4 regions of the Kitasatospora sp. NPDC015121 genome follow, and region 1 is predicted to be linked to each of the others. Evidence: riboswitches for the same ligand, from Rfam matches in the RefSeq annotation. Region 1 holds a riboswitch; each other region holds the start of a gene.

Region 1 (4,484 bases):
AACTCGGCGCCCCACAGGTCCACCAGCTCCGGCACGTCCGCCGGGGAGAACAGCGACCAGTCGGCGTCGGCGTTGACCCGGCGCATGAACTCGTCCGGGATCCAGTGCGCCAGGTTCAGGTTGTGGGTGCGCCGGGCCTCCTCGCCGGTGTTGTCGCGGAGCTCCAGGAACTCCTCGATGTCGGCGTGCCAGGTCTCCAGGTACACGCAGGCCGCGCCCTTGCGCCGGCCGCCCTGGTTGACCGCCGCCACGGAGGAGTCCAGGGTGCGCAGGAACGGCACGATGCCGTTGGACTGGCCGTTGGTGCCGCGGATCAGCGAGCCGCGCGAGCGGATCCGCGAGTAGGACAGGCCGATGCCGCCCGCGTGCTTGGACAGCCGGGCGATCTGCGCGTACCGGTTGTAGATCGAGTCCAGGTTGTCCAGCGGCGAGTCCAGCAGGTAGCAGGAGGACATCTGCGGGTGCCGGGTGCCGGAGTTGAACAGCGTCGGCGAGCTGGTCAGGTACTCCAGGCGGCTCATCAGGGTGTACAGCTCGGCGACCTCGCGCACCGACTCCTCGGTCGTGCCGACCGCCAGGCCCGCCGCCACGCGGAGCAGGAAGTGCTGCGGGGTCTCGACCACCTTGCGGGTGATCGGGTGGCGCAGCAGGTAGCGGGACTGCACGGTGCGCAGGCCGAAGTACTCGAAGCGGTCGTCGGCCGCCTCGTCCACCAGCGAGTCGAACAGGTCGGCGTGCCGGGCCACGAACGCGGCGGTCGCGTCGCCGATCAGGCCCTCGGCGTGGCCCACGGCCACCGAGGAGGAGAACGAGGTGACCTGCTGGGTGGCGGCCTCGTCGCGGATCTCCAGCGCCAGCAGGCGGGCGGCCAGCTTCGAGTACTGCGGGTCCTCGGCGATCATCGACGCGGCGGCCTCCACGGCCAGCCCGCGCAGTTCGGCGAAGTCCGAACCGGCGTGGCGGCCGCGCAGCGCGGCGGCGGCGACGTGGCCGGGGTCCACCTGGGGGAGGTCGGTGCTGCGGTCGGTGAGCAGCCGCAGCAACGCCGCACCGGGGTCGGTGAAGGCGTCGGCGGATCCCTGGGACGGCAGGGTGACTGAGGCGGCGACGGTCAAGGCGCACTCTCTCCTGTGGCGGCGGCGGACGTGGCTCGGGTGTCCGGGACCGCACGCGGCCAGGGGAAGGCGGCACGAGGGAACGAGAACGCGTTCCGGCGCGCGAAAGACCCACCCCCGGTCCGCCCGCGAGACCGGACGGCAAAGCTGTGCTGCACAAGGCGTCTGCGGGGATGCCGTGTCGCACACCGTCTGCAGGTCCTCGGACTGCGCGGGCGTCGACTACAGCCCGCTCACCGTTGCGGGGCAGTCCCGGACTTCCACCGGGTTCCCCTGCGTCGACAGCGAGAGTGAGCATACATGTTGTGGTGGCTGGAACTGGAAGCACCAGATGTAGTGGCGCGTGTCGCGGTGGTGGCGTCGCGCGTAGACAACGAAAACGGCGCCGGCGCCGGCTCAGAACCGCGTCGCGTAGACCATCAGGTCGGTGCCGGGGGCCGGCGACCAGTCCCGCTCCGGGGCGCGGACGAAGCCCAGGGCGTGGTAGATCCGGTGTGCGGCGGTCATCCCCGGCCGGGTGGAGAACGCCATCCCGCCCAGTCCGAGTTCCCGGCTGCGGGCGATCGACGCCTCCACCAGCGCCCGGCCGACGCCCCGGCCGCGGGCCGCCGGGCCGACCGCGAGCATCCGGATCTCGCCCTCGTCGGGCCCGGCGACGTCCGCCCAGGGGGTGCCGCCGGGCGCGAAGGTCACGCAGCCGAGCACGGCTCCGGCGCCGTCGACGGCGACCAGGAGCTCGGCCTCCCGGTTCCGCCGGGCGGCGTCGCGCAGGCGCTCGACGTACGGGGAGTCGGGACGGGTGTGGCCGTCGCCGACGAAGGCCGTGACGGTGACCTCCCCGGCGGCGGCGAGGTCGTGGTCGAGGGCGCGGCGGACGAGCGGGGGCTGCATCCGGACAGTGTGCCGGACCGGCGGCGGCGCGGGTCGGCCAGGTCCGGGTCGAAGGGGTAGCCGGTCGGGCGGTGCACGGTGTCGCGGCCGGTCCGGCCGTGGCGGTCCAGGTCGCGGCCGACCAGGACGCCGATGAGGCCGAAACCGCCGATGAGGCCCAGCAGGGCGAGCGCGGTGGTCATGCCTCCACTGTCCGCCCCCGGCCCCCGGCCGACGAGTGGCAGGAACGCACCATTGCCACGAAATCCTGCCACTGCCATCCTGGGCGCATGCGGAAGCTCGACAACGTCGCCGTGGTGGTCCTCGAAGAGATCCACCCCTTCGAACTGGGCGTGGCCTGCGAGGTGTTCGGCCTCGACCGGAGCGAGGCCGGCCTGCCGGTCTACGACTTCGCGCTGGTCGGCGACCGGCCCGGACCGATGCGCACCCACGCCGGCTTCACCGTCGACGTCCCGCACGGCCCCGAGCGGCTCGCCGGCGCCGACCTGGTCATCGCCACCGCCACCGGCATCCGCGCGCACTACCCCGAACCGCTGCTCGCCGCGCTGCGGGCCGCCCACGACCGGGGCGCCCAGCTGCTGTCGATCTGCTCCGGCAGCTTCCTGCTCGGCGCCGCCGGACTGCTCGACGGCCGCCGCTGCACCACCCACTGGCAGTACGCCGCGCTGATGGCCGAGCGCTTCCCGCTGACCACCGTCGAACCCGACGTGCTGTACGTCGACGACGACCCGGTGATCACCTCGGCCGGCACCGCCGCCGGCATCGACGCCTGCCTGCACCTGGTCCGCAAGGTGCAGGGCGCCGAGGTGGCCCGGGCGATCGCCCGCCGGATGGTGGTCGCTCCGCACCGGGACGGCGGCCAGGCCCAGTTCATCAACCGCCCGCTGCCCGAGGGCGAGGGCGACTCGCTGGCCGGCGTGCTGGAGTGGATGCGCCGCCACCTCGACCGGGAGACCGGCGTCGACCAGCTCGCCCGGCTCGCCCACATGTCGCCGCGGACCTTCGCCCGCCGCTTCCGGCAGGAGACCGGCACCACCCCGCACCGCTGGCTGACCGGCCAGCGGGTGCTGTTCGCGCAGCGCCTGCTGGAGTCCACCGACGAGAGCGTCGACGCGGTCGCCGCCCGCTGCGGCTTCGGCAACGCCGCCGCGCTGCGGCACCACTTCGGCCGCCGGCTCGGCACCACCCCGCAGGCCTACCGGCGGGCGTTCGGCGGCCCGGGGCGGGCCGCCGGGACGCTCGCGCGGGCGTAGGCCGGGCGGAGGCCGGGCGGAGGCCGGGCGGAGGCCGGGCGGAGGCCGGGCGGAGGCGGGGCGTCCGGGCCCGGGGCCCTCAGGGCGTCAGGTGGCCGGTCTGGTTCCAGCCGGACGGGCGCAGCCGCCCCTCGCGGGCCCGCCAGACGCTGGTCGAGCAGTTCGCCACCGGGTCCAGCGCCAGCAGCTCGTCCTCGGTGAGCCGGTCCAGCACGTGCCGCAGCATCAGCACCGTGCAGTCGTGCGCGACCACCAGCACCGGCCGGCCCGCCTCCTCCTCGCCCAGGTCGCGCAGCAGGTCGCGCACCCGCAGCGCCACGTCCAGCCAGGACTCGCCGCCCGGCGGCCGGTAGTACAGCTCGCCCATCCGCCGCCGGCGGGCCGCCTCGGAGGGGTGGTCGCGCTCGATCGCGGCCTTGGTGAGCATCTCCAGCACGCCCAGCTCGCGGTCGCGCAGCCGTTCGTCGTGGCGCACCGTCAGGCCGACCGGCACGGCGCCGAGGCCGGACGCCTGGGCGAGCGCGATCCGGGCGGTCTCCGCGGTGCGCACGTACGGCGAGCACCACACCGAGCGCGGCCGCTCGGCGGGCGGCCGCCCGGCCCACCAGCGGCCCAGGTCGCGGGCCTGGTCCTGGCCGCGCAGGGAGAGCGGGATGTCGGCGTCCCGGCAGGTGATCGGGACGGAGAGCGCCCCGCTGGCGTCCGCGTGCCGGAACTCCACGTTGGCGGTCGACTCGCCGTGCCGGGTGGCGATCAGCACCGAGGGGAGCCGGCGCGGCCGCTCCGGCCGTTCCGCCTCCGGTCGGTGCCCGTTGCGCAGCGTGCTGAGGTCGGTCATGGCGGTGGCTCCCCGTGGTCGGTGGCGCGTGCGGTGTGTCGTCTTCTCCCGGTCTCTCCGCCGGACGGCCGGTCATAACAGACGATCGCGCCGTCACCCCGGTGTCGATCGGGGCAACGGCGCGACCACAGGGCGTACGGGCGCCGCCGTGCGCGCCCCCGGTGCGTCAGTGCGCCGCCGCGGGCTGCGGAGCGTGCTCCACGGCCTCGTCGCCGGCCTCCGCGGAGTAGTCGGCCTTCGAGGTCTCGTCGGCGCCCTCGGGGGCCTTCAGGGCCCGCAGCACCAGCGTCAGGACCACCGCCACCACCGCGTTCAGCACGAACGCGGTCAGGCCGATGTAGCCGGTCTCGCCGATCCACGGGATCGGCGTGCTGTTGCCGCCGAAGT
Region 2 (4,484 bases), on a different contig from region 1:
TCGGGCTCCTCCGGCTGCCGGTGCTCGTCCAGCGTCCGGTCCAGCTGCTCCTCGTCCAGCCCCGGCGCGTCGAACGGGTTGCGCCGCCGCCGGTGCGGCAGCGCCAGCCGGGCGGCCGTCCGGACGTCCTCCTCCAGCACCGAGGTGCGCCCCGCCCAGGCGGCCAGCGCCACCGCCGTCCGGGCCATCACGATGTCCGCGCGCAGGCCGTCCACCTCGAACGCCGCGCACACCGCCGTGATCTGACGCAGCGCCAGGTCGGAGAGTTCGACGTCGGCCAGCAACTCCCGTGCGGCGGTGATCCGTTCGGCCAGCTCCCGCTCGCGTTCGTCCCAGCGGGCCGCGAAACCGGCCGGGTCGGCGTCGTACGCGAGCCGCCGGCGCACCACCTCGGCGCGCTCCTCCGGGTCCCGGGTCGCGGCGATCTCCACCGTCAGGCCGAACCGGTCCAGCAACTGCGGCCGCAGCTCGCCCTCCTCCGGGTTCATCGTCCCGACCAGCAGGAACCGGGCCGCGTGCCGCACCGACACGCCCTCCCGCTCCACGTACGAGCGGCCCATCGCCGCCGCGTCCAGCAGCAGGTCCACCAGGTGGTCCTGCAGCAGGTTCACCTCGTCGATGTACAGCACGCCGCGGTGCGCCTTCGCCAGCAGCCCCGGCTCGTACGCCTGCACGCCCTCGGCGAGCGCCCGCTCCAGGTCCAGCGCGCCGACCACCCGGTCCTCGGCCACGCCCACCGGCAACTCCACCAGGAACGCCGGGCGTTCGGCCGCCGCCCCGCCGCCGTGCGGCCCGTCCGGGCACTGCGGGTCCGGCGCCGCCGGGTCGCAGGCGAACCGGCACCCCGGCACCGTCGCGATCGACGGCAGCAGCCCCGCCAGGGCCCGCACCATCGTCGACTTCGCCGTCCCCTTCTCGCCCCGCACCAGCACGCCGCCCACGGCCGGCGAGACCGCGTTCAGCAGCAGCCCCAGCCGCAGGTCGTCCATGCCCACGATCGCCGTGAACGGATAACGGGCCTCGGTCATTCGGCACTCCCCATCTCCAGCGGGGCCGGGGCCCCGGGCGGCACGAACGGCAGACCCGCCGGTGCCCCGTCCTCGATCAGCTTCCACAGCGCGTCCGTGTCGGCGTGCTCCGCCACCAGGTCGCCCAGCGCGTCCAGCCGTTGCTCCCGGGCCGCGGCGAACGAGGTGTCCGGCGCCGGGACGAACGCGCGCCCCGCCGCGCGGGCCGCCTCGGCCAGGAACGCCCGCCGGAACGCGTCGTTCTCCAGCACGCCGTGCCAGGTGGTGCCCCACACCGGGCCCACCCGGCAGCCGTCCAGCGGACGGCCCGCGGCGTCCGTGACGAACGGCTCGCCGCCCTCCACCGCGACCACCCCGTGGTGGATCTCGTAACCCTCGACCCGCTCGCCCAGCGCCACCCCCGACGGCCGGGCCAGCACCTTCTCGGCGCCGAACACCACCCGGGTCGGCAGCAGCCCGAGACCGGCCACCGCGCCGGACGACTTCGACTCCACCGCGTCCACGATCTCCCGGCCCAGCATCTGGTAGCCGCCGCACACCCCCAGCACCGGCAGCCCCGCCGCGACCCGGGCCGCCAGCGGCTCCGCCAGCCCCCGCTCCCGCAGCCAGGCCAGGTCCGCGACGGTCGCCCGGGTGCCCGGCAGCACCACCAGGTCGGCGTCGGCCAGCTCCTCCGGGCGGGTCGCCCAGCGCACCAGCACGCCCGGCTCCTGCGCCAGCGCGTCCACGTCCGTGAAGTTCGACAGCCGGGGCAGCCGCACCACCGCGACCCGCAGCACCTCCGCCCCCACCGGCCCGCCCGCCGACGGCCGCGCCGCCACCGAGGCCAGGTCGAGCGAGTCCTCCGCGTCCAGCCACAGGCCCGACAGCATCGGGAACGTCGCCAGCACCGGCCGGCCGGTCAGCCCGCGCAGCATCTCCAGCCCCGGCGCCAGCAGCCGCGCGTCCCCGCGGAACTTGTTGACGAACCACCCCGCGACCAGCGACTGGTCGTCCGGCGACAGCAGCGCCAGCGTCCCGAACATCGACGCGAACACCCCGCCCCGGTCGATGTCCCCCACCACCACGACCGGCAGCCGGGCCGCCGACGCCAGACCCATGTTGGCGATGTCCCGGTCCCGCAGGTTGATCTCCGCCGGGGAGCCCGCGCCCTCGCACACCACCACGTCGAACCGCGACCGCAGGTCCGCCAGGCACTCCAGCGCCCGCTCCAGCAGCACCGGCTTGCGGTCCCGGTAGTCCAGCGCCCCGACCTCCGCGACCGCCCGGCCCAGCAGCACCACCTGGCTGCGCCCGTCCGCGCCCGGCTTCAGCAGCACCGGGTTCATCGCCGCCTCCGGCGCCACCCCCGCCGCCTGCGCCTGCATCGCCTGCGCCCGCCCGATCTCCGCCCCGTCGGCCGTCACGAACGAGTTCAACGACATGTTCTGCGCCTTGAACGGCGCCACCCGCACCCCCTGCCGGGCCAGCCAGCGGCAGATGCCCGCCGTCACCACGCTCTTCCCGGCATCCGAGGTCGTACCGGCCACCAACAGCGCGCCGTTCACCGGAGAACTCCTTTCGAGGCGCCCCGACAGGGGCGCGAGGAACCGCGCGCGGCGGAAGGCAGCACGTCGAAATCCCGCGTTGTCACAGTCAGTTGCCGCACGTGCCCACGCCGAGGCGGGTTCACCCGCGCGCCCGCGCGCCCAGCGCCCGCCCGCCCAGCGCCCGTGCGCCCAGCGTCGTCAGCAGCGCGAGCGCGCCGACCCGCCGCGACAGGCGGCAGGCCCGCTCGATGTCGGCCGCGCCGACCGGCGGCAGCCCGGCGCCCAGCACCGGCCGGTGCTCGACCCGCTCGCCGTAGCGCAGCGTCCCGCCCAGCCGCACGCCCAGCGCGCCCGCGAACGCGGCCTCCGCCTGGCCCGCGTTGGGGCTCGGGTGCGCGGAGCCGTCCCGCCGCCAGACCCGCCAGGCCCGGGACGGGGCGCCGGACGCGGCGACGGCCAGCAGCGCGGTCAGCCGGGCCCCCGGCCAGCCCGCGACGTCGTCCAGCCGGGCCGACGCCCAGCCGAAACGGCGGTAGCGCGCCGACTTGTGCCCCACCATCGCGTCCAGCGTGTTGACCGCCCGGAACGCCAGCAGCCCCGGCACCCCCGCGACGCCGCCCCACACCAGGGCGTTCACCACCGCGTCGGCGGTGTTCTCGGCGACCGACTCGACCACCGCCCGCGCCACCTGGCCCTCGTCCAGGCCGGACGGGTCGCGCCCGCACAGGTGCGGCAGCCGCTCCCGGGCCGCCGGCAGGTCACCGGCCGCCAGCGAACGCCCGATCGCGGTCGCCTCCCGGGTCAGCGACGTCCCGCCGAGCACCGTGAACGTCGCCGAGGCCGCCAGCACCCCCGCCGCCACCGGCGAACGCCGCACCACCCGGCCGGCCAGCGCCGCACCGCCCGCGACCGCGCCGACCGCGAGCGCCGCGTGCAGCGCCCCGGCCCCGCGGTGGTCGCGCCACAGCCGGCCCTCCAACCGGGCCGCGGCGGCGCCGAACAGGGCGACCGGATGCCCGCGCCGGGGGTCGCCGAGCCGGGCGTCCGCGAGGTATCCCGCGACCGCGCCCACCAGGTACGGGGCAGCCCGCATGGCGTCGTGTCCTCACTCAGGGTCCGCGCCCTGGATCGACGGAACGGGGGCCAGAGTCTCCTGACTTCCGGTCACCCCCGCGCGGGGTGACCGGTCACAGTGGCGGGACCGCGCCGGACTCGCACCGGCTTCCTCTGCTTGCCTCCGTTTGGCCCGAAGATCCCACCACGCCCGCTTCGCGGCAGTCAACCGAGGCGGTGGAGGGTTTGGTCACACCCGGCCGAGACCCCGCCGACCGGGTCGGCACGGCCAAGGGCGCAGCTCAGGACGGACTTCGGAACCCCGCTCGGGACGCACCGCGCTCAGGGCGTGCGCACCACGGGCCGCGGCGCGGCCGGCACGCCGTCGCGCAGCACCCGGGGACAGCGCACGGGAGCGCTCCCGGCGCGTCCACCCGGACCGGCCGGACAGCGTCGACCCACCACGGCCACCACCCCGGACTTTCGCCCCCGCCCGCTCCAACCCACGTGCGCACAAGGCGAATTGACGGCCACCGCAGCCGCTCGCGCCCCTCCCGCCCGCCTCGTCGCATCGTCCAGCCGCCCGGCCCCCCGCGCCGCCCCGGTTCGTGCCATCCGCGCCTGTGGCCCGCCCCGCCCCCGCCCCTACCGTCGGAAGGCATGCGACGCAGACAGCCGCCGGTCCCCGCCCCGGTGCCGTTCTCCCCGGCCGCCGCCCGCGCCCACCGCACCGCCCTCGGCCTGACGGTCGACCAGGTCGCGGACGGCCTGGCCGCGCACGGCGTGCGCCTGCTGCCCGGACACGTCCTCGGCTGGGAGGAGGGCCGCGTCCCGCCGCCCACCGAGGAGCAGCTGACCGCCCTCGCCCGCACCC
Region 3 (4,484 bases), on a different contig from region 1:
GTCCCGGCGGTCACCGCCTCCGTGGAGGGGATGTCCTTCCTCGCTCCCGTCCGGGCCGGTGACCTGCTCAGCGTCCACGCACGGGTCGAACGCGCCGGGCGCACCTCCATGCACGTCTCGGTCGCCGTGACCTCGGAACGCTGGAACCTCACCGGCCCGGTCGCCGACGTCGCCACGGCCCGGCTGGTCTTCGTCGCGATCGGCCCCGACGGCCGCCCGCATTCCGTCCCGGCACTGCTCCCTGACGGCCCGTAACACCCGTCCGGACAGATCCTGGCGGTGGTTTGTTCGCATTTGCCATACTCGGCGCACCAGGAACCGAAGGGGACTCAGTGGATCACCGAGTGGTGGCGGACCTTCCCGCCGGGGCGGAGCGGTCCGGGCCGGACGAGGAGCAGGTCAGCCGTCGGCTGCTGCGCGAGGGCGGCAGTCGGTGCACCGAGCCGCGGGTGCGTGTCCTGGAGGCCGTCCGCTCGCACGGCGGACACTTGACGGCAAGTCAGATCCACGCCCGGGCCACGGCGGGTGGGCGCCGCATCGACCTCTCCACCGTCTACCGGACGGTGGAGAGGCTGATGGGGCTGGGCCTGCTGCACTCCCTGCACGGGCCGAACGGCGAACTCACCTTCGGCATGGTGGGCGAGCCGCACCACCACACGGTGTGCACCGGCTGCGGCGCGGTCGGCGAGTTCCCGGTGGCGCTGCTGGACGACGGCCTGTCCGCGGCGGCGGCGCACACCGGGTTCCGGGTCGAGGCGCTGGTGCTCAGCGGCCGGTGCTCCGACTGCCCGGGCACCGGTTGACGCGACGTCCGACCTTGGCGGCGGCCCTCGCGGCCCAGCGCTGCTCGACGTTGCTGAACCGCCAGTAGGCCAGCGCGCACGCCCAGACCACGACGAACAGGCCGACGATGACGTAGCCGACGTTGTCGAGGCTGATGTCCGCGATCCAGGTGCTGAGCGGGTCGGTGAGGTCGAGCTTCTCGTGCAGCACGCTCACCAGCTCGATGGTGCCGATGAAGAACGCCACCGCGATCGACAGGCCGGTGATGGTGAGGTTGTAGTAGACCTTGCGGACCGGGTTGGAGAACGCCCAGTGGTAGGCGAAGTTCATGAACGTGCCGTCGAGGGTGTCGAACAGGCTCATGCCGCAGGCGAACAGCAGCGGCAGGCACAGGATCGCGTACCAGGGCAGGCCGGACGCGGCGCCGGAGCCGGCCATGACCATCAGCGCGACCTCGGTGGCGGTGTCGAAGCCGAGGCCGAACAGCACCCCGAGCGGGTACATCTGCCAGGGGCGGCGGATCGACTTGGTGACCCGGCCCAGGACGCGGTTCATCAGGCCGCGCTCGTCGAGGTGCTTCTCCAGCTCGGCCTCGTCGTAACGGCCGGCCCGCATCTCCTTGTAGACCTTGTAGATCCCCACCAGCGCCACCAGGTTGATGGCCGCGATGACGTACAGGAAGGTGCCCGAGACGCTGGTGCCGATCACGCCGAGCGCACCGTGGACGGAGGAGTCCTCGTCCACCAGGGTGCCCGCGAACTTGGCGCCGGCCGCGATCAGCGCGGCCATCGCCATCACGATGCTGGAGTGGCCGAGCGCGAACCAGAACCCGACGGACACCGGGCGCTGCCCGTCGGCCATCAGCTTGCGGGTGGTGTTGTCGATCGCGGCGATGTGGTCGGCGTCGAAGGCGTGCCGCATGCCCAGGGTGTACGCGGTGATGCCCAGGCCGACGCCGAACACCTGGGTGCCGACGGCGTAGTGGTTGGGGGCGACCAGCAGGAACAGGGTGCCGAACGCGACGACGTGCATCGCGAGGATGACGCCCAGCAGTCCGGCGGTACGCACGGTGTCCTTGCGCTGCCAGCGGGGCGGCAGCGGTGTTCTGGCGGTGTCGGTGGTGACGGTCACGGGCGGCCTCTCCAGCTCCTCGATGGGGGGCGCTCCCGGCAGGGGGCCGGGGAACGTGGTGCCGTGGCCGGTCTCCTGGCTCTGGGGTCTCCCGCCCGCCCGTTTCCGGGCGCGGCGGAGCGCGTCCTCCTCCCGCCTTCCCGGTGACCCGGTGGCTGCCCGCGCGAGCGGGCACGACGAGGACGCTTCCCCATGACAGTGGCGAGGGCCGCTCCGGACTCCCGTGACGAGCACGGTGCACCGGATTCCCGAACACCACGGCCCGACGAGCGTAGGGGGCGAGCGACACTATCGACAAGTCATTGCAATTGCGATGAGGTTGCAACAAGGCCCGACAGAAGAGGTGCGGACGGCTGCTCGCCAGAGGGGCGGGGTCGGCAACTGCGTCCCGGCGGGCGCCGGTTGGGAAGACGATCGTCAGCGGAAGGGCGAGGCGCCACACGCGACTGACGGGCGGGCCGACCCCGCGAACGACATGCTGATGCATGATCTTCCTTATTGCAAGCAACTCGCAATAGTGTTGGCCCGGCACGACCGTCACTGTCGAAGGGACTTTCCGACCATGGGCGTTTACACGCTGCCCGACCTGCCGTACGACTACTCCGCCCTCGAGCGCGCGATGTCCGCCGAGATCCTGGAACTGCACCATTCCAAGCACCACCAGGCGTACGTCAACGGCGCCAACGCGACCCTCGACCAGCTTGCCGAGGCCCGCGACAAGGACCAGCTCGGCGGCCTCGTCGGCCTGCAGAAGACGCTGGCCTTCAACCTCTCCGGCCACGTCCTGCACTCGCTGTTCTGGCAGAACCTCTCCCCTGAGGGCGGCGACCGCCCCGAGGGCGCCCTCGCCGACGCCATCACCGAGCACTTCGGCTCCTTCGAGGCGTTCCAGAAGCAGCTGACCACCGCCACCGTCGGCGTCCAGGGCTCCGGCTGGGGCATCCTCTCCTGGGAGCCCCTCGGCCAGCGCCTGATCGTCGAGCAGGTCTACGACCACCACGGCAACGTCGGCCAGGGAACCACCCCCCTGCTCGCCTTCGACGCCTGGGAGCACGCCTACTACCTCCAGTACAAGAACGTCCGCCCCGACTACGTCACCCGGCTCTGGGACGTCGTCAACTGGCAGGACGTCAGCACCCGCTACGCCGCCACCCAGGCCTGACGCAGCACCGCAGCAGGTGCCGCGCCGGCTTCGAGCCGGTGCGGCACCCGCCCCCGTAGCCCTCGTACTCCGGAAGGCCGACCGTGACCAGCCCGCGCCCCGCTCCGACCGACCGACGGGTCCGACTGCTCGGCACCCCCGTCGACGACTACCCCGCGCTCGCACCCGAGGCCGGACGCGGAACGGTCCGGCGGGTCACCGAAGCCGGCGAGGACGTCCTGCACCGGCCGTGCCGCCCGGTCGAAGCCTTCGGCACCGCCGAACTGACCCGGCTGGTCGACGACATGTTCCGCACCATGTACGCGGCCCGCGGCGTCGGTCTGGCCGCCAACCAGATCGGCGTCGACCTGCGGGTGTTCGTCTACGACTGCCCGGACGACGACGGCGTGCGCCACGTCGGACACCTCGTCAACCCCGTCCTGGACGAGGCGCCCGAGCCGCGCCGCCTGGTCGAAGCGGGCGAGGGCTGCCTCTCCGTCCCCGGCCCGCGCCGCGACCTGGCCCGCCCCGACCGCGCCACCGCAGGCGGCAGCGACCTGCACGGCAACCCGCTCACCCTGACCGGCACCGGCTACTTCGCCCGCTGCCTCCAGCACGAGACCGACCACCTGAACGGCCTGCTGTACGTCGACCGCCTCGGCAAGCGCGAACGCCGCGCCGTCCTGGCCGAATCCGCCGACCAGCGCGAAGCCGTCCTCGCCACCCGCCGGGAGCGGGCCGCCGCCCTCGACCGGCACGACTTCGGAACGCCCTGACGCCCCTGTGGGGAGCGCGGTCAGCCGAACGCCTGCACGGCGTAGAGTCCGCCGAGGCCCGCGGCCAAGACGCCCAGCAGGGCGCGCAGGAAGCGCTCCGGCAGCCGGGACTGCAGCCGCGCACCCAGGTACCCGCCAATCAGACCGCCCGCACCGCAGGCCGCGCCCAGCAGCCAGTCGGGAGCGATGTGCCCGTCGCCGATCAGGGCCAGCAGGGCGTACGTCCCGGCCCCGGCGACGGAGGTGACGAAGGTGGAGGCGAGGGCAGCGGGCGCGACCCGGGCCAGCGGGAGGCCCCGGCCCACCAGGACGGGCCCGAGGATCGAACCGCCGCCGATCCCGTAGATCCCGCCGACCGTCCCCACCGCCGCGGCCAGCACGGTGATCGCCCGCCCCGACGGCACCGACCGCACCCGCGCATCGACGGCGGGCCGCCGCACCGCGCGCAGCACCAGCCACAGGCCGAGCGGCAGCAGGAGCACCGCGACCAGCCCCCGGAAGACCCCCGGCCCCGGCACCGCGAAGACCCGCACCACCGCGCCGAGGACCACCCCGGGCAGCGTGCCCGCGACCAGACGGCGCGTCAGCGGACCGTCCAGCCGCCCGTCGCGGCGGTAGCGCAGCAGGGCGCCGGGCCCCGCGACGACGTTGTA
Region 4 (4,484 bases), on a different contig from region 1:
CGGCTGCCCGCGCCGACGGTGGTGGTGCTCTCGCAGTCGGCGGCCGCCGGCGTGCTCGCGCTGGCGGTGACCGCGACCGGCGGCTGGGCCGGCGCCGGGCCGGCCCTCTGGTACGCGGTGGCGGCGGGCGTGATCGGCCCGTTCGCGCTGCTGGCGTTCTACCGGGCGCTGGCTCTGGGGCCGATGGGCGTGGTGTCGCCGCTGGCCACCGTCGGCGTGCTGGTGCCGGTCGGGGTCGGCCTGTTCCTCGGCGAACGGCCGGGCGCCGTCCAGGCGCTGGGCATCGCGGTGGCCGTCACCGGGGTCGCCCTGGCGGGCGGCCCGCAGCGCGGCGGGGCGTCCGTGAGCCGGCGGGTGCTGGTGCTCACCCTCGGCGCGGCGTTCGCCTTCGGCGCGGTGCTGGCGCTGGTCGCGCACGCGGGCGCGGGCGGCGCGCTGCTGCTGACGCTGTGCGTGCAGCGGCTGACCAACACCGCGGTCGGCGCCGGGATGCTGGCCGCGCGGGCCCGCCGGCAGCCGCTGGAGCTGCGGGCGGGCCTGCGCGAACTGCCCGCGCTGACCGCCGTCGGGGTCGCCGACGTGGCCGCGAACGGCCTGTACGCGGCCGCCTCCTACCTGGGCTCGGTGGCGGTCGCGGCCGTGCTGGCCTCGCTCTACCCGGTGGTCACCGCGCTGATGGCGCGCGGCCTGCTGAAGGAGCGGCTGCTGCGGGTGCAGGTACTGGGCGCGGGCCTCGCGGTGGCCGGGACGCTGATCCTGGCCACCGGTTGACCCGCCGTCAGGAGGCCTGCGCGAACGCCCGGGAGCGCTTGGCGATCCGCCAGTAGCCGATCGCGGCGGCCCAGACCACCACGAACAGGCCGACGATCACGAAGCCGACGTTGTCCAGGCTGAGTCCGGCGATCCAGCCGGTGACCGGGTCGACCAGGCCGAACTTGTCGTGCAGCACGGCGACCAGCTCGATGGTGCCGATCACGAAGGCCACCGCGATCGACAGCCCGGTGATGGTCAGGTTGTAGTACACCTTGCGGACCGGGTTGGCGAACGCCCACTGGTAGGCGAAGTTCATGAACGTGCCGTCCAGCGTGTCGAACAGGCTCATCCCGGCGGCGAACAGCAGCGGCAGGCAGACCACCGCGTACCAGGGCAGGCCGGAGGCCGCGCCGGAGCCCGCCATCACCATCAGGGTGACCTCGGTGGCGGTGTCGAAGCCCAGGCCGAGCACCATCCCGACCGGGAACATCTGGCCGGGGCGGCTGATCGAGCGGGTGGCCCGGTTCAGCAGCCGGGCCAGCAGGCCGCGCGCCGCCAGGTGCTTCTCCAGCTCCCCCTCGTCGTACTCGCCCGCCCGCATCGCCCGGAACACCCGCCAGATGCCCAGCAGGGCGACCAGGTTGAGCGCCGCGATCAGGTAGAGGAAGGCGCCGGACGCGGTGGTGCCGATGGTGCCGAGCACCTGGTGGGTGGTGGAGTCCTCGTCCATCAGGGTGCCCGCCAGCGCCGCGCCGCCGGCCACCATGGCGGCCATGATCACCACCATCGAGGAGTGCCCGAGGGCGAACCAGAAGCCCACCGAGACCGGGCGGCGGCCGTCCGCCATCAGCTTGCGGGTGGTGTTGTCGATCACCGCGATGTGGTCGGCGTCGAAGGCGTGCCGCATGCCCAGGGTGTACGCGGTGATGCCCAGGCCGACGCCGAACACCTGGGTGCCGACGGCGTAGTGGTGCGGCGCGACCAGGAACAGCAGCGTCCCGAACGCCACCACGTGCATCGCCAGGATCACCGCCATCAACCCGGCGGTGCGCAGGGTGTCCTCGCGCCGCCACCGGAAGGCGGGCAGGGGGGATCCGGGACCGTTCCCGGGCAGGGTCGACTCATGCGCGGTCATCCGCGTTCACGCTCCAGCACCTCGTGGATCACTTCGTGAGATGCCGTGGCCGGTCTCCTGGCTGACGGGGTGTTGCGCGCCGGCGCCCGGCCTTCCCGGCCGCGGGCGGCCAGTGGCACGAGGTGGGAGCCGACGACTCCCCGATCACAGTGGCGAGGGCCGCTCCGGACTCCTGTGCCGACCACTCTCGTGGCGGACACAGTGCACCGGCTTCCCGAGCACCACGGCCCGCCCACCGTAGGCCCGCGCCGGGCCCGGGGGCAAGTGCCCGCCCGGGCCCGGGTGGCGCAGATCACGCCTGTTCAGGAGTGTGGTGACGCGGCGTCAGGCCGTCCCGGCCGCTCCGGCCATCCAGAAGAAGACGCAGGTCATCCGCTTCTCGGCGAGCGTGCTGCCGTGGTACTCGGTCGCGGTGTGGATCAGGTTGGCGGTGTAGAGCAGCAGCCGGTTGTAGCGGTGCGGCACGGCGAGGTCCTCGGTGAACGAGTCGGGCGGGACGAAGCGGGTGCCGAGGGCGTCCACCAGGTTGTCGTGCGGGGCGACCACGCTGTTGCCGCCGAGCCGGCCGCCGGGGAAGCTCTGCCGGTAGAAGCTGGTCCCGCAGCGCTTGGGCACCGCCGGGTTGAGGTACAGCACGGCCGCGTAGCGGCAGAGCGAACGCGCGTCGGTGTGCGGGCGCGGCTCGCACTCCCCCGCGCCGACCACCTGCACGCAGTTGTGGTTGAACGTGCCGCCGCCGGCCCCCTCCCGGGCCCAGATCCGCTCGGCCCCGGTCGCCGCCCGCACCAGCGCCTCGACGTGCGCCAGCTCGTCCGGTTCGAGGCCGGGCATCGCCCGCAGGCCGGGCCAGGACTCCGGTCGGTGCGGGTAGCCCTCGTCCCAGTCGGTGCGCGCCAGGTGCCTGGCCCGCACCGCGTCCGGGTCCGGGAGGACGTCGTCCAGCACCCAGTAGTCGCGTCCCCTGGTGGGCTTGCGGTACGGCAGGACCGGGAGCGCCGGGGTGGGGCGCGGGCCCTGGAACGGTTGCACGGGCATGGACCCGACAATAGGAGCGCCGCTCCGGGGCCCTCGCCCAAGACCGGGTCAACCTTGCGTCAAGGCTTGACGCGGTGACGGAGCGTCAGACCCGCTGGCAGCGGGGGCACCAGAACAGGTTCCGGGCGGCCAGCTCCTCGGTGCGGACCGGCGTTCCGCACACCAGGCAGGGCTGGTCGTGCCGCCGGTAGACGTACACCTCGCCGCCGTGGTCGTCCACCCGCGGCGGGCGGCCCATCGCCTCCGGGGTGTGCTCGGGGCGGACGGTGTCGATCCGGCCGGCCGCCACGCCGTCGTGCATCAGGGCGACCAGGTCGGCCCAGATCGCGTCCCACTCCGGGCGGGAGAGCTCGCGGCCGGGGCGGTGCGGGTTGATCCCGAGCCGGAACAGCACCTCGGCGCGGTAGACGTTGCCCACGCCCGCCAGCACCTTCTGGTCCATCAGCAGGGCGGCGACCGTGCTGCCGCTGCGGGAGACCCGCCGCCAGGCCGCGTCCCCCGCCTCGCCGGGCCGCAGCGGGTCCGGCCCCAGCCGGCCGTGCACGGCGGCCTTCTCGGCGGGGGTCAGCAGCTCGCAGGCGGTCGGGCCGCGCAGGTCGGCGTAGCCGGCGTCGTTGACCATCCGCAGCCGGACCTGGCCCACCGGCGCCGGCGGCTCGCCGGCCCCGAAGGCGTACGTGCCGTACAGCCCCAGGTGCACGTGCAGCCAGTGCGCGCCGAAGCCGAGGAACAGGTGCTTCCCGTGCGCCTCCGCGTCGTCCAGCACCCGCCCGTCGATCAGCGCGGCCCCCTCGGCGAACCGCCCCTGCGGACTCGACACCCGCACCGGGCGCCCTCCGAACAGCTCGTGGTTCTCCCTGGCCAGGCGGTGGATCACATGCCCCTCGGGCACCGGCGTCAGCTCCTCGGTCGTGGTGGTCGGCGAGGAGTCCATTCTCCCAGGCCGCCCTGACACGGCCCGGCCCCGCCTCGGGCGTCCGGACGGCGCGGGCGCCCCGGGGTCGCGGCGGGCGGCACGGGCGGCGACGGGCGGGTGCGGGCCCTCAGAGGGTGGCGGCGGTGTCGCGCAGGGTGGTGAGCGCCTCGCGGGCGAGGGCCGTGAAGTCCAGGCCGGGGCGGTCGGTCCAGCGGGCGAGAGCGGTGCGCAGGGCCAGCAGGGTCAGCTCGGCGGTCAGGACGGCGGCGGGGTCGGGGGTGCCGCGCCCGCGCAGCGCGTCGGCCAGGGCGGCGGCCAGCGCCTCGCGCTTGAGCAGTTCGCGCTCGGTGAGTTCGGGGTTGGCGGCGACCACCCCTTGCCGTTCGCGGACGGCCTGGTGGCGCTCGGCCGTGAAGGCGTGCTCCCCGGCGGCGGCCAGGGCGGCCCCGGCGGCCTCCAGCGGGGAGGCCCCGGGCGGGGCGGCGGCCACCGCGCCGGCGAGCAGCCGGGCCAGGGCGTCGCCGCCGGAGAGCACCTCGCGCTTGTCCGCGAAGTGCCGGAAGAACGTGCTCTTGGCCAGGCCGGCCCGTTCGGCGATCTCGGCGACGGTGGTGCGGTCGTAGCCCTGCCGGACGAAGAGTTCGA

What was found. A riboswitch is a leader RNA that binds a small molecule or an ion and turns the genes downstream of it on or off. The one in region 1 is predicted to bind cobalamin.
Region 2: it holds a riboswitch for cobalamin, as region 1 does, so the genes downstream of both, ACZ3J7_RS18330 (cobalamin biosynthesis protein) here and ACZ3J7_RS21725 (ribonucleoside-diphosphate reductase subunit alpha) in region 1, are expected to answer to the same signal.
Region 3: it holds a riboswitch for cobalamin, as region 1 does, so the genes downstream of both, nicT (Nickel transporter NicT) here and ACZ3J7_RS21725 (ribonucleoside-diphosphate reductase subunit alpha) in region 1, are expected to answer to the same signal.
Region 4: it holds a riboswitch for cobalamin, as region 1 does, so the genes downstream of both, nicT (Nickel transporter NicT) here and ACZ3J7_RS21725 (ribonucleoside-diphosphate reductase subunit alpha) in region 1, are expected to answer to the same signal.

What each region holds. Positions count from the first base shown of each region.
Region 1 covers NZ_JBVHEH010000014.1:33,400-37,883, reverse strand. Annotated here, with positions in the region: gene ACZ3J7_RS21725 (ribonucleoside-diphosphate reductase subunit alpha) at 1-1,115, opposite strand, end outside; cobalamin riboswitch at 1,292-1,417, opposite strand; gene ACZ3J7_RS21720 (GNAT family N-acetyltransferase) at 1,512-2,006, opposite strand; gene ACZ3J7_RS21715 (helix-turn-helix domain-containing protein) at 2,276-3,259, shown strand; gene ACZ3J7_RS21710 (histidine phosphatase family protein) at 3,339-4,097, opposite strand; gene mctP (monocarboxylate uptake permease MctP) at 4,264-4,484, opposite strand, start outside.
Region 2 covers NZ_JBVHEH010000011.1:207,938-212,421, forward strand. Annotated here, with positions in the region: gene ACZ3J7_RS18320 (putative cobaltochelatase) at 1-1,028, opposite strand, end outside; gene ACZ3J7_RS18325 (cobyric acid synthase) at 1,025-2,575, opposite strand; gene ACZ3J7_RS18330 (cobalamin biosynthesis protein) at 2,697-3,650, opposite strand; cobalamin riboswitch at 3,682-3,811, opposite strand; gene ACZ3J7_RS18335 (XRE family transcriptional regulator) at 4,271-4,484, shown strand, end outside.
Region 3 covers NZ_JBVHEH010000049.1:23,828-28,311, reverse strand. Annotated here, with positions in the region: gene ACZ3J7_RS38320 (acyl-CoA thioesterase) at 1-255, shown strand, start outside; gene ACZ3J7_RS38315 (Fur family transcriptional regulator) at 348-803, shown strand; gene nicT (Nickel transporter NicT) at 766-1,914, opposite strand; cobalamin riboswitch at 1,963-2,189, opposite strand; gene ACZ3J7_RS38305 (superoxide dismutase) at 2,477-3,076, shown strand; gene def (peptide deformylase) at 3,160-3,831, shown strand; gene ACZ3J7_RS38295 (sulfite exporter TauE/SafE family protein) at 3,852-4,484, opposite strand, start outside.
Region 4 covers NZ_JBVHEH010000004.1:239,728-244,211, forward strand. Annotated here, with positions in the region: gene ACZ3J7_RS07045 (EamA family transporter) at 1-771, shown strand, start outside; gene nicT (Nickel transporter NicT) at 779-1,888, opposite strand; cobalamin riboswitch at 1,919-2,129, opposite strand; gene ACZ3J7_RS07055 (DUF6445 family protein) at 2,213-2,923, opposite strand; gene ACZ3J7_RS07060 (Fpg/Nei family DNA glycosylase) at 3,009-3,815, opposite strand; gene ACZ3J7_RS07065 (helix-turn-helix domain-containing protein) at 3,967-4,484, opposite strand, start outside.